4 regions of the Paenibacillus sp. 276b genome follow, and region 4 is predicted to be linked to each of the others. Evidence: riboswitches for the same ligand, from Rfam matches in the RefSeq annotation. Region 4 holds a riboswitch; each other region holds the start of a gene.
What was found. Region 4 has a riboswitch for thiamine pyrophosphate ahead of tenA (thiaminase II). Riboswitches for the same ligand answer to the same signal wherever they lie in the genome.

Region 1: linked by a shared signal. The riboswitch ahead of BLV50_RS10965 (ECF transporter S component) and the one ahead of tenA (thiaminase II) in region 4 are both predicted to bind thiamine pyrophosphate.
Region 2: linked by a shared signal. The riboswitch ahead of BLV50_RS22735 (ABC transporter substrate-binding protein) and the one ahead of tenA (thiaminase II) in region 4 are both predicted to bind thiamine pyrophosphate.
Region 3: linked by a shared signal. The riboswitch ahead of BLV50_RS09130 (thiamine phosphate synthase) and the one ahead of tenA (thiaminase II) in region 4 are both predicted to bind thiamine pyrophosphate.

Annotation. Positions count from the first base shown of each region.
Region 1 is NZ_FNRR01000002.1:18,526-24,662, forward strand. Features, by position in the region: gene BLV50_RS10955 (S-layer homology domain-containing protein) at 1-221, shown strand, start outside; gene BLV50_RS10960 (pectate lyase) at 547-1,215, shown strand; TPP riboswitch at 1,535-1,645, shown strand; gene BLV50_RS10965 (ECF transporter S component) at 1,887-2,480, shown strand; partial or broken gene BLV50_RS33780 (ATP-binding cassette domain-containing protein) at 2,571-2,921, shown strand; gene BLV50_RS10970 (ATP-binding cassette domain-containing protein) at 2,943-3,989, shown strand; gene BLV50_RS10975 (energy-coupling factor transporter transmembrane component T family protein) at 3,964-4,758, shown strand; gene BLV50_RS10980 (outer membrane protein assembly factor BamB family protein) at 4,868-6,137, shown strand, end outside.
Region 2 is NZ_FNRR01000005.1:114,097-120,233, forward strand. Features, by position in the region: gene BLV50_RS22720 (ABC transporter ATP-binding protein) at 1-216, opposite strand, end outside; gene BLV50_RS22725 (ABC transporter permease) at 260-1,018, opposite strand; gene BLV50_RS22730 (thiamine-binding protein) at 1,018-1,308, opposite strand; gene BLV50_RS22735 (ABC transporter substrate-binding protein) at 1,532-2,572, opposite strand; TPP riboswitch at 2,794-2,906, opposite strand; gene BLV50_RS22740 (NAD-dependent epimerase/dehydratase family protein) at 3,052-3,807, opposite strand; gene BLV50_RS22745 (VOC family protein) at 3,825-4,211, opposite strand; gene BLV50_RS22750 (DUF2798 domain-containing protein) at 4,398-4,886, shown strand; gene BLV50_RS22755 (MFS transporter) at 5,070-6,137, opposite strand, start outside.
Region 3 is NZ_FNRR01000001.1:2,157,523-2,163,659, forward strand. Features, by position in the region: gene BLV50_RS09105 (winged helix-turn-helix domain-containing protein) at 1-337, opposite strand, end outside; gene BLV50_RS09110 (ThiF family adenylyltransferase) at 511-1,560, opposite strand; gene BLV50_RS09115 (thiazole synthase) at 1,557-2,324, opposite strand; gene thiS (sulfur carrier protein ThiS) at 2,328-2,531, opposite strand; gene thiO (glycine oxidase ThiO) at 2,528-3,760, opposite strand; gene BLV50_RS09130 (thiamine phosphate synthase) at 3,765-4,382, opposite strand; TPP riboswitch at 4,674-4,783, opposite strand; gene BLV50_RS09135 (ABC-F family ATP-binding cassette domain-containing protein) at 4,917-6,137, opposite strand, start outside.
Region 4 is NZ_FNRR01000001.1:984,723-990,859, forward strand. Features, by position in the region: gene BLV50_RS04300 (NAD(P)/FAD-dependent oxidoreductase) at 1-1,049, shown strand, start outside; gene BLV50_RS04305 (hypothetical protein) at 1,058-1,348, shown strand; TPP riboswitch at 1,395-1,493, shown strand; gene tenA (thiaminase II) at 1,615-2,286, shown strand; gene BLV50_RS04315 (GNAT family N-acetyltransferase) at 2,330-2,863, shown strand; gene BLV50_RS04320 (TetR/AcrR family transcriptional regulator) at 2,913-3,812, shown strand; gene BLV50_RS04325 (DHA2 family efflux MFS transporter permease subunit) at 3,976-5,415, opposite strand; gene BLV50_RS04330 (TetR/AcrR family transcriptional regulator) at 5,697-6,137, shown strand, end outside.

The DNA of each region.
Region 1 (6,137 bases), on a different contig from region 4:
GTTCTGGTGCTAAAATTGAAGTATTCAATGGGGCGGTGGCCACACCAAGTGCAGAGTTTATCGTTTCTGAAGGAAGCGGAAGCGAAAGATACTGGGTTGTCTTCAAAATGGTTGTTTCGGAGACTGGAACAGTTACTTTTGAAACCGTGAATGAATTCACAGACATGACCCCACTTTACACACTTCAATCAACGAATAATAATATTGAGGAAGAACTATAGGAATCTTACAGATTGTAGAGAAACCCTGTCTTTTATAGATTAGGGGTTTCTTTTTTTTGTTATAGTACTTTTGATTTACAGATACAAATACAGCATACCCGAAGTTGAGATCGGCACATTACACAATGGAGTACGATGCAAAAAATGCCGAGAACACAGGCATACTGCTGTCGTTTCTATATCTAAGCTAATGATTATTATCGTAACATCCCTTTTTTGGTAGGATCAGGGTAGGTTCCGAGCCAGAGGTGCACCTCTGATCGGTTCCTTGAGGACAAGCTTATGCTTGTACGCCAATTCATCAGAATAAGGGAGGATTTAAATTATGAAAAAAGTGTTGACGTTGCTGCTGTCTGCGGGTCTGGTCGCTTCATTATTAGGTGCAATTCCGGCTTTTGCTGCACCTACTGTTGTAAACTCAACGATTATTGTAGCCAAGGGAGAAACTTTTGATGGCAAAGGCCAAACGTATGTAGCCAACCCTTCCACCCTGGGAGATGGATCTCAAGCGGAAGATCAGAAGCCGGTATTTCGGTTGGAGGCAGGCGCCACGCTCAAAAATGTGATTATCGGTTCACCTGCAGCTGACGGTGTTCATTGTTATGGTAACTGCACGATATCAAATGTGATTTGGGAGGATGTCGGTGAGGACGCTCTGACTCTGAAATCAGCCGGAACGGTTAACATCACTGGTGGTGCAGCTTACAAGGCCTATGATAAAGTATTTCAAATGAATGCAGCCGGAACGATTAACATTAAAAATTTCCGTGCAGACGATATTGGCAAGCTGGTACGTCAGAATGGCGGAACAACCTTCGCCGTGAACATGACGCTAGACAACTCGGACATTTCCAATGTCAAAGATTCCATTATGCGTACGGACAGCAGTACATCGCAAGGGAAAATTACAAATACCCGTTACTCCAAAGTACCGACCTTGTTTAAAGGCTTTGCATCGGGCAAAACAAGTCAATCCGGGAATACACAATATTAAAACAGAGCATACCGGTTCTCAATAATTTTCCTCTAAAGGATATGAAGCATAACAATTAAAGGGGATGTCCTATAAGTCATGAATATGACGGGGACATCCCTTGTTCGCGTTATCTTGGTCTAATGAGCCTGGCACACGTTATTCGCTCTCATTTGCACCTTTCTGAGATGTAACGAATTACAGAGACGTTATTTCTTGAAGCAGAGGTATATGACGCATAAATGAGACATATAGTTAATCACTCTTTCTTCTAGTTTAAACTGATTTTTTCTTATCGGGATTGTCACAAATACCCATGTGTTGTACAGTAGAAGCAATGAAATAAGTGAACCGGGTGCTCAATGAAGTTGGGCTGAGAGAGCGGCCTTGTGCTGCTGACCGTATATCTGATCTGGGTAATGCCAGCGTAGAGAACATGAATTTGCGATGAGCAATGGTAAGTGATAAGGGATAGAACATAAATGTCAGCGTTTCTTGGTTGCAACGGGATTTCTCTGATGTGACGGGGATGGTGTCGTTTGTTTTCTTCTTTCTCTATATCTGCCTAATGCGTTGCATCGTGAGAATTGTAAACTGTGCGTATGGCCTGCCTGTGAACCGGGGAGGCTTTTTTTGTTTGTTTTATTGTTTTTTTTATAAATCTAGGGAAACAGAGGAAGGAAGTAGAGAACATGTCAACAGCAGTAGGCAGCAACAGATTGAAGTTAACCGATATTTTGGTAACAATTGTGATTGCGGTAGTCTTTGGGGTGATCTACAAAATATGGGGACCTACATATGATCTGATGAAGCCATTCGGCGTTCATGCGGAGCAGATGATTTACGGCATGTGGTTCATGGCGGGCACCTTTGCCTTTGTAATTATTCGCAAGCCGGGTGTAGCCATTCTGGCCGAAGTTGCGGCATCAACGGTGAGTGCTTTTCTAGGTAGTGAGTGGGGCATGTCGACACTGGTGTATGGGCTGCTGCAAGGGCTGGGTGCAGAGATCTTCTTCGCCGCATTTCTGTATCGGAAAAGCAATCTGTTCGTTACCTGCCTTGCGGCTATTGGTGCAGCAGCGGCTTCGCTTGTACTCGATTATCAGTATGGGTACATTGATTCCCTCACAGCTTGGAACTACACGCTGTTTATCGGATTCCGCTTCATTGGAAGTATTCTGATTGCGGGTGTATTCACCTATTATCTCGCCAAAGCGCTGGAGCTTACAGGTGTAACACGATCCCTTAGACCGGTGTCGAAGCAGGATTATGAGGCGCTGGACTAGATGAATGAAGTGGAGAATGTGCAAGCGGTAGGTGTTACGAATCTAAGATGCAAGTTCCCGGGAGAGAAGGCCTTGGTGTTCCAAGGCTTGTCTCTCTCTGTGCGTCAAGGGGAGAAAGTATTGTTGCTTGGACCAAGCGGCTCTGGCAAATCAACCTTGTTGCAAATTCTGAGTGGTCTGATTCCGCGATCTGTGGAGATTCCGATGAAATGTGATGATATTCAGGTTCCTGAGCAGCCCGGCATTGTTTTTCAAGATCCGGATACCCAGTTCTGTATGTCGTATACGGATGAAGAGATTGCTTTTGTACTGGAAAACCGGAATATTCCACGCGAGCAGATGTCTGCTCTTATTCATCGATATCTGGAACAGGTGGGGTTATGCTTTGAACATAATCGAACACTCATTCAATCCATGTCACAGGGCATGAAGCAGCGTCTTGCGATGGCTTCGATTCTGGCCATGGAGCCAGACGTACTCTTTTTGGATGAACCAACGGCACTGCTGGATGATGAAGGAACCTCTCAAGTATGGGAAACGGTGAAACAGATTGCACAGGACAAAACACTCATTATCGTAGAACATAAAATTAATGAAATCGTCGAGTGGGTAGACCGAATCATCGTATTGTCGCCTGAAGGAAAGATTGTGGCAGATGGCCCGGCGAATCAGGTGTTTACAGATGAGCGGAATATGCTCAGGGAATACGGAATCTGGTATCCAGGAGTTTGGGAAGAGCGAGGGCAGACGAAAGCACAGACGTTGGTCACAGGAGAGTTTATTCGTTATGGGGCAACAGAAACTGAAAGTATGGATAACAAGGAGGAGCGAGCTTCTGCGCAGCCCCAACCAGCCCTGGAAATGCAGCAATTCACCGGATGGCGCGGAAAAACACCTTTCATTCAGGTGGAACAGGCCAAGGTATGGCACGGAGATTGGGTGGGGATTGTCGGGGCTAACGGGGCAGGTAAAAGTTCGTTATTGCTATCCATGATGAATATTCTAAAAACGACAGGTCATTATGTTGTGGAAGGACAATCGGCCGGAAAAACCGAGCAGCTTGCAGATCACATTGCCTTTGTATTCCAGAATCCTGAATTTCAATTCGTGACCAATACAGTCCGGGATGAAGTGGGATTCTCCTTGCTGAGCGGCAAGTTAACTGCCGAAGAAAGAGGTATCAAAACCGATAATATGCTGGAGCAATTCGGACTGAGTGAGCTGTCCGGTAGGCATCCATACCAATTGTCGATGGGACAGAAACGACGACTGAGTGTAGCATCAGCTCTGGTACGGGAACAGCGTATTTTGTTACTGGATGAACCTACCTTTGGACAGGATGCGCGGAATACTTTTGCCATGTTATCACAGCTGGAACGGCTGCGACGTGAAGGGACCGCCATTGTGATGGTTACACATGACCGTGAAATCGTGAAGCGTTATTGCACCCGGATCTGGACGGTGCATGAGGGGAGGTTAACGGATGCAGCTCTCGTTTCCTCATCGTGAGACTTGGCTTCACGCGGTGAATCCGGGGTTGAAAATGATTTTCCTGACATTGCTGTTTATCTTCGTCATCCTTGTTCACAATCTGAATGTAATGGCTAATGTAGCAGTTGTCATGCTTTTACTGCTTGGCTGGACAGGTCACGCATGGCCCAGATTATTGCTGTATGCATCTCCGTTCATTCTGGTATTTATATCAACTTCCACAGGTATGATCATGTTTGGTAAAGGGGAGACCACCTGGTTTCAGTGGGGATTAATTCATATTACCGAAGAGAGCTTCTACCGCGGGTTGCACCTAGGATTTCGTTCTCTAAGTATGGCGGCAGCTGGATTGTTGTTCGGTCTGACGACCAAGCCTGTCCGTCTCTTTTATTCCCTCATGCAGCAGTGGAGGCTCCCACCCAAGTATGCCTATAGTTTTCTGGCGGCTATGCGTATGATTCCGATTTTGCTGGATGAATTCCAGACGCTGCGTTATGCCATCCGCATTCGGGGAACGAGGCAGCATGGTTCCCGCTGGAATGTATACGGCATACTGAAACGATATGCAATTCCACTACTTGCCCAGAGTATTCGCCGTGCGCAACGTATGGCGGTGGCGATGGAAGCAAAAGGATTCAAGGAAGGCGGGAGCCGGACCTATTACATTCAGATCGGGTATTCCCGAGCGGATGTATGGTTTATGGGGTATTTTATCATCATGTTAACGGCTGCTTATATATTGGGAACCACATTCCCTTATAATTCAACCCTATTGGATGTAAGGTGAGACCTGTAATTATTTCGTACCTTGTAAATATATTTGGGAGTAACAGTAACTTTTCCTAGTTCAAAACGTCTTAAATGGAAATAACTTCAAATGATTGGAGTGGACTGACGTGAAGACGGGGCGTAAAAGGCAATGGACGGGCTACCCATGGAATATCGCTGCTGGTGTCTTAGTTGTGCTGGTTACGGGGGGACTGCTGTTGTACAACCATGCCAGGGCGCTGGAGGGGCAAGGTTCGGGTTCAGTAACGCAAGTGCTATCGGTGAAGCTTAATTATAAAAAGGGGGATAAGGTCACAGTTGCAAAGGGAGTACCTATTTACAGCCAAGTGGTCGAGAGCAGTGTTTCCCCTGATCGGATGGACATAGACGGGTATAGCTCCGCTCAAGGGAGCTTGCAAATCGACGCTGTTCGCGGGGAATGGGTCAAACTAAAAGGTAGCGATTACACTGAATTCTGGATACCTGGCTGGTATACCTCCAAAGAAAGCCGAAGCCTGACGAAATCCATTCCACAAACGTTCAAGCTTCAATCGGGCAGCAAGCTGTACCTGTTTCCCGGAAGTCAGGCAACATGGTCTTCAGGGGCATTCCTGAAAGAGCAGGCGTTCATTGTTGCAGCGACGAAGGACTGGTATGGCGTGTCCATTGCCCCGCGCGTCTGGAACAAGGAATCGTCCACTTATCGTCCAGCATTGCTTTGGGTTAAGGCACAGGATGTAGCACAGCATACCAAGGTAGCGGATGGCTGGTTCAGTAGACAATTGGCGATGCCCACGTCCACTATACGTCATTTGATAGATATTTTGCTGAATTCAAAAACGACCTCAAAACAGGTGGCGCAGTGGCTTGGCGAACCGGATTGGCAAGAGCATTCCGGCAATTTAAACGATACGGGTTATGCCATGAGCATAGGAAAGACCTGGCGGTACGAACGAGCAGATGCTCATTTTCTCGTGATATTTAACAAGAACGGCAGGCTGGTTCGTACGCGCTGGAATATACCCCAGGACGATCGAAACGGTGTAGTGTCTAATTGGGAATTTGGTGGTTCAGATGAATATCAGTTCACGACTAAAATCTATGGCACAATGCTGCCTGCCACCTTACCCTGGAAATCGGTATGGACCAATCAGGGGGATATTAATTACACCTTTCTACAAGCAGCAACGGAGGATGTGCTCCTGATGAAAGGGGATGACGGTGGATTTAGCGGTGGATATTACGAAGGTTCCATATATGCTCTTGACCGACATTCCGGCCAGAAATTATGGGCGATCAATGGTGGGTTTGGAAGACAGCAGGCAGAGGTGGATGCGGGACGCCAATACGTTACCATCTACACCGATTATGACCCTGACAAGAAAAAATACGTGGATC
Region 2 (6,137 bases), on a different contig from region 4:
GAATTCTCCTTGTTCCACGGTCAGGGACAGACCATCCAGAACGGGCAATGTGCTGCGTCGCTCTCGGAACGAAGCATTCACGTTTAATACTTCCAACGCTGGTGATGAATGATGTGCAGGTAAGGCCACGGTTCCATACTCAGGACTTCCGCTACTCGTTGGAGTGGTTTTACCTTCATCCGGCGCAGCTACCCGCTCGTTGTGTTCGGGTGTCATCTTGTCATCACTTCCTAACCTTTATATGGTGCATATTTCAAAGTTATCGCTTTTGTGGACGCCAGCGTACGAGCAGCTTCTCCAGTAGCGCAATGAGCAGGAAGAGCAGCAGACTCAATGCCACAATAATCATGATTGCCACGAAAAGACGATCCGTCCGATAGGCTGATTTTTGCAGCATCATATAATAGCCGATGCCCTTATCTGCACCGATCCATTCGGCGATAATCGCACCCATGACGCTGTACGTAGCGGCAATTTTAATCCCCGAGAACACCGAGGGCAATGCATGTGGAAGTTCGAGCTTCCAGAAAATTTGGCCGCGTTTTGCACCAGCCATGCGCATATAGTTCATCATCGCCGCATCGGTGCGGGTCAACCCGTCCATGGCAGCTACAGCCACCGGGAAGAAGCAGACCAGGATGATGGTAATCAGTTTGGGCAGCAGCCCAAATCCGAACCAGATCAGCAAGAGCGGAGCAAGCGCAATGGTCGGTATATTTTGACTAAGAATAAGTAATGGATAGAGTGCAGATTTCAAAAATGGAATCAGATGCAGCACCATCGCAATCAGTAATCCCACAAGTGTACCTGCTGCAAACCCAATCAATGTCAGCTGGATTGTTGCCCATGCATGCATACCAAGTCGCTCGGCCTGGGATGCTGCTTCATGGGCGATGTCCGAAGGCGCAGGCAGCATCCATTTCTCAATATGGAACAGGGAGACGGCTCCCTGCCATATCGCTATAAAGAGAATAACCGCCACAAAGGGCGGCCATACGCTTTTCCAATAGGCATGCATTAGCGATATTTCTCCGTCAGGGTGTCCATGCTGAAGCCACTTGGGCTATGGGCGATTTTGATCTGTGAGATGATGCTAGGGCTGCCAGCTTCCACGAGAACTTCGTGCATTTTGCGGACAACCTCCAGCAGTTCCTCTAGTTCTCCCTCCATCGTGGTATCGAGTGGATTAACCTGATATTTCAAGCCAGACTGCTGAATGACTTCAATCGCACGATCAACATAAGGATAGGAATTTTCGCCATTTGGCGTTTTGGGAATGACTTGAATGCTAAGTAGTGTGCTTGCCATGAGAGATCACTTTTCCTTTCGAAATATATAAAATGAACTAATGACTGTTACACTTGCCACTTCGATGACAGAATAACCTTCCAATCGCTGTTATCCCCAGATTTTTTTGATTCCCTTCTCCAAAGGGAAAATCCGGTGATAAAGGCGAACGCTTCGCTTTTTCACGTTATTTCTGTCCTCTTCGTCATCGTGTAAATACTAAGTTCGTTTTATATGGATAATTTTATTGGGGTAAGAACTCGTTTGTATATGCTTTGGATACATCTACCTGCTTATCGAGCAGTTTTTTGCTAAACATCCAATCCGTGTAGTTCTGCCATACTTCCTGCTTTTGCTCACCCCAGCGTGGTGCGTCATCCTGATATTTTGGACTCAGCCACTTCTGGCTTGCGAGTACAAGATCCTTATCCAGATCCGGTACGGCCTTGATCAGAATGTTGGCAGCGTCTTCGGGATGTTCAATCGCATATTGATATCCTTCGGAAGTCGCTTTCAAGAACGCTTTAACCAACTCGGGATCGTCCTGAATCGTCTTTTCATTGGTAACGAGTACAGGTGTGTAGTAGTCCAGTGCATCGGAATAATCTTTCACATATAACATGTCGATCGGTTCGCCGCGCAGTTCGGCTTCAATGCCCGTCCATGCGTAGAAAATCCAGGCAAAGTCGATATCGCGTTTCACAGCGGTGAAGAAGTCTGCATCGCCCATGCTAATATTTTTTACTTTGGATACATCGGCGCCTTCGCCTTCCATAATGGATTGCATCACAGCTTCTTCCACCGGGGAGCCCCAGCCACCATAGGTTTTACCTTCAAAATCTTTGGGGGATTTGATGTTCCGGTCCACCGGAGCGGCAAATCCGGACGTGTTATGCTGAATGACTGCAGCGATGGACACGAGCGGTACGCCCTGTGTGCGGGCCTGGGTTACACTCTCCTGATAACTTACGCCAAAAGGCACTTCGTTCGAAGCTACCATCGTATCCGCGCCTCCGGCACCTGGCTGTACAATCTCGACATTTAAGCCTTCGGCTTTGTAAAAACCTTGATCTACAGCCGCATACAGGCCGGTATGATTCGTATTTGGTGTCCAGTCCAGCACCACTTTAATGTCCTTGAGGGCTGCGTTGTCACCTTCATTGCTGTTTTCGGTGTTGCTGCTGCCATTTTCTCCTGAAGGTGCAGCTTCTTTGCCGCCACATGCGGCCACAGCCACAAGTAGTACGCACAAGAGCATTAGGCCCATCATTTTACGCCATCTCATCTTCATTTCTCTCCTTCATGTTGTCCGGCCAGTGGCGCGGGGTACTCCTTGGCTTCATATCCAAGCTTCTTGCATAAATCGACAGATTTATACCAGCTATGATCCGGATGACGTCACTTTTTTTAGCTCTCTGGCTATATAAAAGAACATTAAAAAAGCGCCCCGTTAATCCGGGACGCGTGCAGGCGTTAGAGATGTGGCACTCAGCAAAGAGGCTGGGCCAATTCGATATACTCCGATTCCTACGCTGGCATGATCCAGATCAGGTCTAAGGGTCAGTATCTTGGTGGGATACACTCTCAGCCGGCCTATTCCGACTCCCCTGGGAAACTATGAAGTTACGGGCATTACTAGGTGTAATTATAGGCCAGAGGCCCACGCATGTCCAGTCAGGAACTGGATAGGGGCACGTATGAATGAATCAAAGAGGCCATTATACATGCGTATAACGACCTCTCTAGATGTGTGATTTTCAACAATTATCGTGGCGAATCATATAAGGAAATCTGACTGAGTGCAAAAGCATCGGATTTCGGGTCATAGCCTACCTGTTTCTGAGTGGTTTCCAGATTCAATCGTTTAAACCGATTATTCGAGATCCCATGCAGTATGGTGAAGGGCTCCAGATCTGTAGTTGTAATTGCTTTGAACATCAAATCACACAAGTCAGCCGGACTAATATACGCGCTCATATCCCTTGCCTCCAGCGCGGGTCCATCCGGTTGGAAATCATCATATGCACCTATACGTATTGCTACACTTTGTAAACCTTCGGTATATGCAAAATAGGAAGCGAGCGATTCACCAAAACATTTGCTAACTCCGTACAAATTCCGTGGGCGTGTCGGCATGTCCGGATAGACTTGAGCATCAATGGGATACCCCTCGATCGTCTGTGCACTGCTTGCCAGAATGACTCTCCGCACACCTTGGTCCTTAGCTGCACGGAATACATTAAATGTACCTTTGATATTGATGTCCAACAACGATTCATAGAATCCGGCATGCGGGGAAGGATCTCCCGCCAGATGTACAACCACATCCATGCCTTCGCAAGCGTGCTGACAGGCTTCGGGATCTGTCACATCAAGTGTCATGATCTCATGGCTTGTCCCTTGATACGTATGCAGTCTGTCGATATTCAAATCCGTTAGTCGCAGGTGAAATGCTTCTGACAAGTGTTGGGACAAGTCACGTCCAATTTTTCCGGCTGCGCCGGTAATTAAAATGTTCATTAAATCAGCTCCAATTCTTAGCGCTGGAAGAACTCGATCCATTCCTTCTCGGGTCCATAGATGAAGAAATAACGGTAACCGTTAGGCAGTGTAATCATCTCTCCATCAATAAACTCGGCCTCAGTTGCCTTAATGCGGTTGTACTCAGACTCAAGGTCATCGACATGGATAGCAAAATGATGCACCGTACCTTCGGAAGGCAGCTTGTCGCTGTATCCCTGAATCAACTCAATCTCAGTCTCATCGCTTCCGTTGAAGCCGAGAAAGGCGAGCTGAATGACACCGTTGGTGTGGGTTACCCGATCTTTCAATTCAAGACCAACAATCTCCGTATAGAAACGCAGCGTGGTCTCTAGATCACGAACGGCAATGCCGACGTGGTCAATGCGCTTTTGAAAACTCATAATCCAAATCCTCCTTATATGCATTGAATCTTTTCTACCATTTTAAGGGATATCATAGGGCTGTACTACGAGGTTGTCAAATAGGATTTTAATTTGGAAAAATTATAATTGTTCACAGAATGTTCACTTATGAGGAGGGGTTCGTCATCTCTATAATTACGAAGGTAAACAGAGAGGATGAGAGAATTGCCAACAACGAAGAAAGAACAGATTATTTTTGGAATGATGATGTGCACAGGAATGGTCATCGTCATGATGGCCTTCAATTTATGGCACAATGGGTTATTGAGCAAGATGTCCGCGCTTGAAATATTGCTTCAGTTCATATTGTGCTTTGTCATTGCATTTCTGGTGGAGTCCTTTATTGTCGGACCTGTAGCGCGAAAAATTGCATTTTCCTTACCTTTTGACAAGTCCAACAAAATCCTGGGCGTGCTGGCTATGTCATTTTTCATGGTCATTGGAATGGTTCTGATCATGTCCTTGTACGGAATGATTTCCGCTTATCTTGCGAATCAGTTAAATGGAGCATCCGTACTAAGTACGTATCTTCATACGATTGCTCGTAATTTCAGCCTGGCGCTTCCTTACCAAATTATTATTCTGGGACCACTCGTTCGATATGTATTCGGTAAATTCATTAAGGATAAAGGGAGTGTAGTCCCTACAACCTAAATAACGTTAGTTCCGATTTAGAGCATCTGAAAGTATTTCCTGGGCAATCGTCCACTGCACTAAGATAAAGAAGTAATTGTTCATTTTCAAATCAAAAAAGACCTCGTAGCATTCACGCTACGAAGCCTATCTTTTTACCAGTTATGATTAATGGAATTTAATTTATCTTCTGTTCGGTAGATATTACGATGCTGAACTCACGGTATGCCTGCGCTGCCATTGATACGCGATCACGCTGATAATCAGCAGACCAACTGCAAAAATGGCAAGCATCCACGCCGACTGGTTAACTTCCAGATGGTCCAAACTCCAGCCTGTAACCAAAGGTAGAATGGCACCACCAACACCACCTGATGCAATCAGGATGCTGGGCGTTGATTCTTCTGTTCCAGGCAGCATTTTGCTGGCGAAGACGAGGGCAATGGAGAACACGCCCGATAGTGCGAGCCCGAGCAACAGGATGATCAGAAATGCCGACCAGATCTGGTTGGTAAAAGGAAAGATCATCAGCAGTACAACTGCTGCAAGACAACTGTACAGAACGTAGACGCGATATTGGAATTTCTCCGCAATATATCCGGCAAACAGTCGTCCAACAGACATGGCGATCCAGAAGCAGGTAACACTAAGCGCAGCACCTGCTTCCTTCATGTTCATTTTCTCAATCAGAATGGCTGGCATGAAGTTGGCAAGGCTCATTTCGGTGCCGACATAGAGAAAGAAAAATACAACAAATAAAGACAGAAGAGCCAAATTACGGCCGCTATAGGTTGAACGAGTTGGTTTAATGTCTGAAGGATTCGTTCCATTTGGCGATTCAGCAGCGTGAGTGTGTCCAGGAGTCTGGTCTGAGCTGCGTCGACTCAGCTCGTTGTCCAGCTCACCGAATGAACTTTTGGCCCAGAAGATAAAAGTCATCGCTGCACAGACGGCAACCACGAGGAACGACATGCGCCAGTAGCCGGCAGAAATCAGACCGCTGGCAATGAGCGGCATGACCATAGCGCCGATACCAAATAACACTTCGAGTCGGCTCATGGCAACCGCCGTATTATCTTTAATTGCAGCAATGATGATTGTACCGATGACAGCCTCGATCATACCGAATCCGAATCCAGCTGCAGGTGCAATAACGAACATCCAGCCCCAAGGAGGCAGCAGCATATAGGATAACTCTGCAATGCAGAGCAGAGCTGTAGCAATTAATATGCCACCTCGTTTACCAAAGCGTTTATTCAACCACGGAGATAA
Region 3 (6,137 bases), 1.2 Mb from region 4:
CCATCATCACATTACCGTGAATAGGTGCTTCCATCACATCATTAGCGCCGTAATCGAGTAATTCCACAATCAATTCAGGCGATATCTTGGGAGTTATCACAAGCAATGGGGAGGTGACACCTATGTGTACAAAAGACTCTAGTCCATTTTTCAGGGTATCTTCGTGACATCCTTCATTCATTAATATGATCATATTGAGATTCGTGAGTGTTAGTTCAGAAATACGGTTCAGATCTGTCCATTCCATTTTCTCGACTTGGTACCCTTCTGCACACAGTATGCCTTGAATAAAAGAAACCAGATCGCCCCTGCCAACCAGTAATATGGATGTTTTCATTTTTTCACCCGGCCTGTCTTGTACGCTGCTACATTTGTTGGTTTAAACTACACTTGGTCTCCACATCCTTGTGACCACTGTGCATCGCAGCATTGTTGTATGTTTATCATGCCGTAAAATGAAAAAGTCCATTCCCGGAAGGAACGGACGCGGAACATTCATTTGATTTTTCTCTAACCAAAGTACCGGTGAACCAGTGTACGCGCCTCTGCCGTGTCTTTTGTTCCATGAACAAGGACACGACCATCCTGAAAAATGACCATCCTGTTTGCTCCTGTTGTAAAAGAAACCAAAAATGGATTAACCTCCACTTTGCCTTCATCCAACTTGCCGAGACGATCAGCCGTATGTTGTAAATCCAGATTCATCCGCCGTGAAGGGCGAATCTGTACCGTATCCCTACCACATAATACGTCTGTTTTTTCCAGGTTTGAGGCAGAGAGGTACGGATAGTTAGCCTTTACTCCGCAGGAAGGACAATCTTCTTTTCGGGCACCGTCGACGTTAATGGATATGTATTCATTTCTCCACACATCGAATGATAACAACTTGCGTCTCAGTGCACCTGAATTACCACTGAGAAGCTTCATTGCTTCGGCAGTCTGATTAGCCGTAACCATCTGCACCGCCTGAGGGATAATGCCTGATGTGTCACAGGTATCCCCACCTAACGGAACCTCACCCAACAAGCAGTTTAAACAAGGCGTTTCTCCAGGCAGAAACGTGTAGGTAATTCCATAACTGCCCACACATCCTCCGTAAATCCACGGAATACGATACTTCTGAGACATATCATTTATTAATAGCCGGGTATCAAAATTATCTGTTGCATCCATGATCAAGTCTGCGTTCTGAACCAGTTCTTCCAGTTCATCTACTCTGACGTCCATCACTTTGCCTACAACCTCAACGTTAGAATTAATGTCAGATAGGCGCTTCTTCGCTGCCATCGCTTTGGGCATTCGCTGAATGGCGTCTTGCTCAATATATAATTGCTGTCGTTGTAGGTTGCTCCACTCCACATAGTCACGATCTGCAATAGTAATATGGCCAATTCCTGAACGTACCAATGTTTCCGCAATACCCGTACCAAGCGCGCCCGCTCCAACAATTAATACTTTGCTGTTATTCAATCTATGCTGACCTTCCTTACCGATAGGTGCATACCGTTCCTGTCTGGAATAGCGGTCTCCCTGTTCAGAAGATCGTGTCTGATTAGTCATGTATGAATCATTCCTTCCGCCGGACTACTCGCTGCTGCATAGCGCTTAACGGGAATCATGCCTGCCTCATAAGCCAGTCTGCCTGCTTCAACCCCCATTCGCATGGCCTTCGCCATCTTTACCGGATCTCCTGATCCGGAGACAGCCGTATTCAACAATACACCGTCAGCTCCCAGCTCCATCGCATGAGCAGCATCTTTAGGTGCTCGAAGTCCTGCATCCACAATAACAGGAACGACGGCTTGTTCAATAATAATCTCCAGATTATAGGGATTAATAATTCCTCTCCCCGCCCCTATGGGTGAAGCCCCAGGCATAACAGCATGTACGCCGAGTAGTTGCAATCGCTTGGCCAGAATAACATCGTCCGAGATATAAGGCAGTACCGTAAAGCCCTTTTCAAGCAAGATCTCGCAAGCTTTATAGGTTTCAATTGGGTCAGGAAGTAATGTGATTCCATCGCCGATAACTTCTACTTTTATCATATCACAAAGTCCTGAAGCCCGAGCTAGTTCAGCGATTCGCACAGCTTCCTCTGCTGTTGCAGCACCCGCTGTATTGGGAAGCAGGGTATATCTTTTCAAATCCAGTGTGTCCAGAAAGTGCTGTTTGTTCCGATCTTCCAAGTTCAAACGCCGAACCGCGAACGTTAATACTTCCGTACCGGAGGCTTCAACCGCCTGGCTCTGCACTTCCAAGTCCGAAAATTTGCCTGTACCCAGCAGCAATCTAGACTCAAACGTATAATTTCCAATCCTCAACATAATTCAACCGCCTCCCACAAAATGTACAATTTCAATTCGGTCTCCGTCTCTTAACGCCGTCGTTTCATGATATTCCCGCGTTAAAATTTGCCGATTCAATTCAACCACGACGGTTTTTACTTGCAAATTAAATGAATGGAGCAATTTATCTACACGATTTAAGCTATCTTCAATTTGCATGGTTTGTCCGTTGACAATGATGTTCACTGCAACATCTCCTTTATGTTCAAACGTTCTGGACAAAGGTCCTGAATCCCCAGTTCTTCCGAGGTTTTGCCACAAATCAAGTCAGCCATAAGGCTGGCTGTAATTGCACTAAGCAATATGCCGTTACGATAATGTCCAAAAGCAGCGAATAAACCCGGTACACTATCACAAGCCCCCACATAGGGCAATCCATCCGGAGTCGAAGGACGGACACCAGCCCACGCTTGGATAAAATGTGCTTCCTTCATGCCAGGTACCCAGTTTGTTGCAGCTGCAAGCAACTTCTGAATGCCTTGTACCGAAACTTTCATGTCTGTTCTTCCAGGAAGGCTTGTTGCACCGATCCATACTTCTCCATTGGCTTTGGGAACAATATATATATCCTCTGCATACACCGTTTTGTCTGGCCTGTACCCGGCATGGTGGGGAGAAAACTGCACGGCTGCAATCTCCCCCTTTACTGGTAAAACAGGCGATTTCAGACCTACATGTCTCATCAATTCTTCACCATGTAACCCTGTAGCAATAATTACATTTCTCGATGTCATCGTTCCTATTGAAGTCTCGATTCCTTGCACACCGTTTACATTCGTATGCAAACGGACATCCTGTACCCCTTCCATCACCCTTGCACCCATGGCTTGAGCCGATCTGACATAAGCCTGCGTTAAGTTGACAGGAAGAACCTCGCTCTCGGAAGGTCTGTAAAATGCTCCATACGTATCCCTGTTTAACCATGAAGCTTCCTGTTGGACAGCAATACGATCCCACCAAATATGTTCTGTAGATAAGGTAGACGATCTACGATCATTCTTGTAACTGCTGACCTCACTGTATGAACGAAAAGGAGTAATAAATCCATGCTGTTGCAGCCCCATTTCCACTCCGCTAAGCGAACTGATCCGTTCCTTCTGCTCATGAAGCAAAGCTCTGCTCTGCCTTGCAAGCTTTGCCATTACAGCATGAGTGAATTCCTCACTATCAGCAGCAAGCATGCCTGCGGCTGCACAGGAAGTTCCCCCAGCGATCCGCGCCCGCTCAACCAGAAGAACGTCATGGCCTCGAGTAGCGAGTTCACATGCGATGGCACATCCGATAACTCCTCCACCTACAATAATGGTTTCTGCATGAAGCTTGCCTCGAACTTCCGCTCCAACTTTACTTCCCGAAACGATTCCTGGATGATAGCCTGAACGATTCCTGCTTCGACTTCTTGCTTCCTCTCTCAAGATCTCATCTCCTTGGTTCGGCGTACTTTTCTGAATCCGTGATCGCCTGTCGCAATGAAGCGGCAGCTACTTCCGGCTTATCGGTCGTCCAAATCGTTGAAATTACAGCGGCTCCTCTAGCACCAGCAGTTCGAATGGCAGCAATATTCTCAGGACTAATCCCGCCAATCGCGATCACGGGAATCGAAACATTAGAGCATACCTCAGCTAACGCACTTAGCCCTCTGGGTTCGCAATTCGGTTTACTATTTGAAGCATAGACATGCCCATAAAAGAGATAATCCGCTCCCTGTTCTTCTGCAACTTTTGCTTCTTCCAGAGAATGAACCGATATGCCTACGCGCAGCCGATCGACTCTCCTCAACTCATCCTTATCATAGCTGCGAATAACCGCTTGACCCCAATGCACACCACCAATTGAAGCATATTGATCCAGCTGATCTGAGCCATTCATAATGATTCGGTCAGATGGAACACCTTGTGTTTTTAGACCTTGCGCCCAATAAATCTGTTCTTCAAGGGTCAGCTTTTTTTCCCGAATGTGGATATAATCGACCCACCGCCATATACCCTTAGCAATATTCAGAAAAGAGTCCAAGTCTCCTGTACCTGGTGAAACCACATGCAGTTCGAATGATCTTGTTATTACATGTTCGTGGAAGATTACCGTCCTATTCGCCCTCCTCTTGCATGATTTAAGCTGATATACAACAACAAAAAAGCCACTCCCGTAGGGGAGTGGCCACGAATTTAAAATTCATGGATCAACTGAATGACTGTCGCATGCAATTACTCTATACATAACGCACAACAACTATAGAAACCATCCATAGTCGCAACGCTGTATACATAGAACTGCATGATTCATCTTGCAGGCCATATCGCAAAGTCAACGATAAAGCTCTTTGTCATTAGCTGAAACGCGCCACTTCCCTACGCTGGTATGATCCAGATCAGGTACAAAGGGTCCGGAATCGCATTCTTCCATCTCAGCCGCATCGTGCGGCCCCCCTAGTGTTCATATGAAGCTGTAGCCTATGTTACCATAGACACCTTTTTTTGTCACCGTACATTTCCATGAATTACGTTGTTCACCATTGCTGAAGTCATGTAGTTAACGAAGTTGCTGTTTCTGGTGCGAAGAATTTCGTAGAAACTATTGTTTGTCGGACCAAGCTTCAACATCCCACGTTTTGGTTACCCAACCTTCATAAAATTCAGGTTCATGGGATACGAGCAGCACGGTACCCTTGAATTCCTGCAGGGCACGTTTTAGCTCTGCTTTTGCGGTTACATCCAAATGGTTTGTGGGCTCATCGAACAAAATCCAGTTACTTTCACGCATCAGAAGCTTACATAAACGAACCTTGGCTTGTTCACCACCACTAAGTGCGTTAAGCGGGCGGGTGATATGCTCATTTTTTAATCCACAACGTGCGAGATGGCCCCGGACTTCATTCTGTGTCAGATGAGAAAACTCATTCCACACATCTTCGATCGGGGTAATATTACCTGCACGTACTTCCTGTTCGAAATAAGCTGTTTCCAGATAGTCCCCCAAGAAAGTCTTACCGCTAATTGGTGGGATTTTCCCCAAGATCGTCTTGAGCAGTGTGGATTTACCTACACCGTTACATCCAACAATGGCAATTTTCTCGCCACGCTCAATCGTCATCGTCATTTTAGGCAATAATGCATATGAATATCCGATTTCAAAATCAATACCCTCAAAGACGGTTTTACTACTCGCCCGGGCATCCTTGAATTTGAATGTGGGTTTGGCCGCTTCGTCTGGACGATCAATCCGTTCAATCTTGCCGAGCTGCTTCTCACGGCTCTTGGCACGACCGGAAGTGGAAGCGCGGGCTTTGTTCCGCTGAATGAAATCTTCCTGCTTCTTGATAAACTCCTGCTGTTTCTCATAAGCATCAATATGTTGCGCCTTATTCATGTCGGCCATTTCAAGGAATTTGTTATAGTTCGCTGCATAACGCGTCAACTTGGCAAATTCCAGATGATAAATAACGTTAACGACCTCATTCATAAACTCTGTATCATGCGAAATCAGAATAAACGCATACGGGTAATCCTTCAGGTAACGCGTCAGCCATTCAATGTGTTCCACATCGAGATAGTTCGTCGGCTCATCCAACAAAAGAGCTGTGGGTTTCTCCAGTAAAAGCTTGGCAAGCAATACCTTCGTACGCTGACCACCACTAAGCGCGGCCACATCACGATCTAGACCGATGGCGGACAATCCAAGTCCATTCGCCATCTCTTCCACTTTCACATCGATCAGATAAAAATCACCTTGCTCCAATTGCTCTTGAATGTCACCCATTTCTTCCAGCAACAATTCGAGCTTGTCCGGATCGGC
Region 4 (6,137 bases):
TTATTATAGACCGGAAAGATCGAGGGCAGGCTACGGATGCTGCTGCCGGGATCATCTGTCCCTGGTTATCTCAGCGCCGTAATCAGGATTGGTATCAGCTTGCCAAGGCTGGTGCACGTTTTTATCCCGGTTTGATTGAAGAACTCAAGAGTGAAGGGGAAACGGAAACGGGTTACGCTCAAGTGGGTGCTCTTAGTATTCATACGGAAGTAGAGAAAATCAACAAGATGCAGGAGCGAGCACACCTTCGTAAAGAAGATGCACCGGAGATTGCCGATATTACCCGTCTGGATGCAAAAGAAACCCATGAGCGTTTTCCTCTCCTGGAGGAGAACTTTCAGTCCGTCTACATCAGTGGTGCTGCGCGTATCGATGGACGTGCACTGCGTGATGCCTTAATCCGATCGGCACAGCGAAATGGAGCGGTCCTGATTAATGGGGACGCGACACTTCAATATGAATCGGACCGAGTAACTGGAGTGGTTGTTGACGGTCAAGTCATATCGGCTGACGAGGTTATTGTGTGTGCCGGCGCTTGGGCTAGTGAACTGTTGAAGCCCTTGGGCATTGATTTTAAGGTTCATTATCAGAAGGCGCAAATTATGCATTTGCAGGTTCATGATCGAGAAGACACTGGGAAATGGCCTGTGGTCATGCCTCCTTCGGATCAATATCTGTTAGCCTTTGATCAACAGAAGATTGTGATCGGGGCGACTCACGAAAATGATATTGAAGGCTATGATATAAGAGTAACCGCAGGCGGAATGCAGGAAATTTTGAATAAAGGATTGGAACTGGCTCCAGGTTTAGCCGATAGCACGTTTCAGGAAGTAAGAGTAGGTTTCCGTCCGTTTACACCAGGTTTTCTTCCGGTAATGGGTGCTGTTCCTGGTTGGAATGGCTTAATCACAGCCAACGGGCTTGGTGCGTCTGGGCTAACGATGGGGCCTTTTATTGGAAGTCAACTTGCCAAATTGGCTCTGGGTATGAAATTGGATATCGATATTCAGCCATATGACCTTGGAAAAGCAATGGATCATCAGAAATGAGGTGAACGATGACGTATTCACAGCGCTTAACTCACGGTAACTCATCAGACATTATTTATCTGGAGCACCAGATTGGCATCACCGAGGAGGAATTAGCAAAAGCCGAGGAAGAGCGGAGGGGTTACGAATCGGATTTAAACAAGTTAAAGACGTCTCCGGCGTATCATTCAAATTCAGCGACGAACGTCTCTAATGAGCAAAAATGGGTAGATGAGTTAAACAAATTGCAAAGTATGATTAAGGATATCCGCACCCGACTTAAGAAGTTGCAAGAAGATTTAGGGGAACTTGAAGATTAATAGGAATGGATTGACATTTGGAAAAACACATGTTGTAATAAGCCTGAGCTATTTGCAGGGGGACTGTTCGCAGTTGAGAAGGTTAAAACCTGACCCTTTGAACCTGTTAGTTAATACTGACGTAGGGAGCAAATGACATGTACTCATGTTATTTTGCCCTTGCCGAAAATAGGACAAGGGCTTTTTGGTCTGCATTTTGGATGACAGAACGCGATAGCTGGATGTGAAGCGGGAACATTATAATTTTAATATAAGGAGAAATGATCATGTCATTTTCAAGAACGTTAAAAGATAAGTCCAGAACCGTATGGGAAGATGGATACAACCATCCTTTTTTACATGAAATGGGGAAAGGCACACTGGATCAAGAAGCGTTTAAGTTTTATCTTCTTCAGGACTATACATATCTGATTGAATATGCGAAGATTTTTGCCATGGGTGCGGTGAAGGCGACAGATGAAAAACTGATGACGAACTTTACGGTGATTCAACACGCTATTCTGTACGAAGAAATGGATTTGCATCGAAATTATATGAATGAATTTGGGATTACGCTGGATGAAAATCATGCTGTCAAACCCTCTCTTTACAACAAGGCGTATACGTCGAATATGATGAGTGTTGCACAAACAGGTGGGGTTGCTGAAATCATCGCCGTCATTTTCCCTTGTGCGTGGACGTATTACGACTATGCCACAAGATTAAAAGAACAATATCGAGATTCATTAGAGGGCAATTTCTATCAGACTTGGATCGAAAATTATGCAAGTGATGAATTCCGCGACTCATTCGAATGGTTCTATGATACACTGGATGCATTATGCGAACATAAAACCGAGCAGGAACTGGAGGCCATTGAAGACATATTCAGAAGAAGTGTTGAATTTGAATATCTATTCTGGGATATGGCTTATAAACGGCAACTCTCGTACTTCTGATGAATGCAATCTACTACAACCAGAGATAAGGATGAACATACAGATGGACAATCGTGGAGAACGCATCTATTTACGATTTTTGAACGTGGAAGACGCTGCTGGGCTACTGGATTTGCAGTTCCGTAACCGGGCTATTTTCGAAGAAATATCGGCAAGCGAACGATCGGATACATTCTATACATTGGAGGGCCAAGTAGCCCTTCTCGAAGGTTGGAACAAGGCGAGGGAAGAGGGGAAACGGTACTCTTTCGGGATCTTTCTGAACCATACGCATGAGCTTATTGGGGAGATCTCTCTGTTCGAGCTTGAACTGGATTCCACCACCAAATGGATTGTTGGTTATGTGCTCGATCAGGTGCAGAATGGCAAGGGATATATGAGTGAAGCCCTTCAGCTAGCACTGGATTTTGCTATGAATGAAGCGGGTATAAAACGAGTGGAGGCAGGTGCGCTGCCTGACAATGCCGGATCGATTCGAGTGCTTCGCAAGGCGGGCTTTCAGGAGACGGACCGGCAGAATATTAAAATCAAGGGGATTTGGAAGGAACATATGATGTTTGCAGTGGATTTGCAATAGGTTACTAGATATCGTAACGTGAACCACCTAAATCATCCAGGGGGAACTTATGAATAAGCGGAAACAAATGTTATTGGACTCAGCGCTTGTACTCTTTGGGAAACATGGAGTGACCAACACCTCCATACAAATGATCCTAGACGAGTCAGGTGTGTCCAAAGGAACATTTTATAAATTCTTTGGCTCGAAGGATGATTGTATTCTTGCCATTCTGGAGCAACGTGTACAGGAAGATATGATGATTCGCAAAGATTTGGAGAGCCAAAGCTATGCTTCCGATTTTGATTTACTGGTGGATCAGATTATGGTGCCGATGATTTTGCCAGAAAAAAAGCTTGTTGTGGAGCTATTCTGGACAGGCTTCTACTCTGGAGAATGCGATCTGAAAAACTTGACTCGCATACAGTTAAATTGGTTATCTGAACGACTGGTACAGGTATTTGGTAAAGAATTAAAACCTTTTGCTTATGAAGGGGCTATTTTTGGTTTTGGCATGATCCATCAAATCTCGAACATGTGGAGAAACTTCCATCTTGACCAACCGGATTGGAACCATCTTGTGCCCAAAATCCTGAACTACATTGAAATCTTGCTTCGCTCCATGCTGGAAAGACAAGAGCATATTATAGATTTTCCAAGTCTTTTGATGATCGCTCCTGATTCCAAAGAAATTGTGTTGGATAAAAATAACCTGATTGCAGGTCTTCAGAAATTCAGTCATTCTATTCTCCAATTGGAAGTACCTATTAAAGCGAAAGAACTGACCAAAGGGCTGCTTGTTTTAGTTGAGCAGAAAGAGCTCAATATCTCCATGTTGGAAGTAACGCTACAGGCGTTTCAAACGGAATTTGAATCGTCTTCTCTTCAGTGTGAGGCAAACAGGATTGTCAAAGACTGCAGATCGTATCTCGAACAATTCAGGCAGATCCTCATGGAGAGAACGAGTTAACGTAGCTGTTCTTAACTTAAGTGGGCAGGCAATTGTTCATTTATATTATGTAATACACCACAAAAAAGCGGCAGATTGGACGTAAAGCTTAGTGTCCTGATCTGCCGCTTTTTATATAAGATACAATAGGCTCTACATGATGTAATTCATGTAAATATTGCTCTTAATTTGTATTCATCGAGACTTTTTGTCTTACAGGCTGCTTGGAGTCTTCCTCCGTCGCTTGTTTGGTACGTTTGATGAAGAAGGAAAGTAGCAATCCGAGAACGGCAATGCCAATAATGACAACATAAGCATCATTAATTCCCTGGATCATGGATTCCATTCCCAATTGCTGCTGGGTTAAACCTTTGGCTGCGCCCGTTGCCACCATATCCTGTACATGTGCCGTTGTGCGACTGGTCATTACACTTACGAGCAATGAAGTACCCACAGCGCCAGCCACTTGTCTCACGGTGTTGGATATCGCTGTACCGTGTGGTCCTAGTCTTGGTGGCAGTTGATTCAAACCTGCTGTTTGGATAGGCATCATAAGCAAGGCCATACCAATTCGGCGACCTGTTGACATCAATACTAGGTAAGTATAGCTAGTAGAATCCGTTAAATCGATGAACCCGATGGTGGTTACAATCGTAATGACCATCCCGATAATCGCCAGCCATTTTGCGCCAAACCGGTCAAACAATCTACCCGTTATCGGCATCAGGAAGCCCATGACAAGCGCCCCTGGAAGCAATAATAATCCGGACTCCAATGCAGTGTAACCCCGTGCATTTTGGAGGTATAAAGGAAGCAACATCATATCAGCATACATGATCATCGTGATCGCGATATTAATGATTGTGGTCAGTGAGAACATATTATACTTGAAAGCCCGCAGATCGAGCAGCGGATTTGCAGACGCGAGTTGTCTCCATGTGAACAGTCCAAGAGCAATGACTCCTGCTGCAATGCATATGATTACTTCTGCGCTTGACCATCCCAGAGTTCCTGCCCGGCTGAAGCCATACAGCAATGCGCCGAATCCAATCGTGGACAGCAACACGCTGAGTGTGTCGAACTTGAGATTGATTCGTTCCGATACATTTTTGAGATATACAAACGCAAAACCAATAACAATAACGGTTAGTGGGATCATCCCGTAAAACATCGTTTGCCATGTGTAGTTCTCAAGAATATATCCAGCAAGGGTTGGCCCAATCGCTGGAGCGAAAATGATGGCAAAGCCGACCATCCCCATCGCGGCGCCCCTTTTCTCAGGAGTGAACAAGGTAAGAATGACATGCATTAACAATGGCATGATAATACCAGCACCGGCTGCTTGAACCATACGTCCTGTCAACAGTGTACCAAAATTACTCGCAAGGGCAGATATAATCGTACCGATGAGGAAAATAAACATCGAAGCTTGAAATAATTGCCGTGTCGAAAAGCGTTGCATGAAATAGGCCGTGATAGGAATGAGTACACCATTCACCAGCATGTAGCCTGTTGTAAACCATTGGGCTGTTGCTGCTGAGATATTAAAATCCCCCATCAGCTCCGGAGTTGCCACGCTCATAACGGTTTGGTTCAATGTGGCAAGAAATGCACCCAAAATCATAACAAACAGTATGGGGCCCTTTTTTACGTCATCTCTTTCTTTTAATCTAGCCTGACTCAATCCATTCCATCCTTTCAATCCACACGTGACTAAATTTACAACGTGTTGTATAGTTTACATTGTATTTATTGAATTATATACATATTCCCGTAGATTACAATTTACGATTTTGGGTATTTTCGTTGCTTATTTTACTAAATAATAAAATATGTCGTCTAATTCAGAAATAAACGACTGATCATTTAAAATTGTAATTTTTAAAATTTGAGGAGTGATATTGCATGAAAAATGAAAAGAAGTCTGCTACAGATCCTCGTATACTTCGTACAAGACAGTTGATTCGTGATGCTTTTGTAGATCTGTTGCAGGAAATGGACATCGAGAAACTATCCGTCAATCGAATTGCAGAACGTGCGACGATCAACCGCGTGACTTTCTATCTGCATTATCGTGACATCACAGACATGATGGAGAAAATGGCGGACGAGATGATCGAGCACATTGAACGAATTGTGGACGAATATGCTCCTCAATTTGAAGATGCTGCCAAAGACGATGGTTGGCCAGTGCTTGTAAAATTGCTTGAACACTTTGCTGATCATTCCAAATTCTATCGTGTCGTTCTCGCTTCCAGACGAACCCCCATTTTTACGGAGAGGCTCATGAAATTACTAACGACACTCGTTTCGGCCAAGATCGAAAGCTTGGAGCTGGGAAGCTCT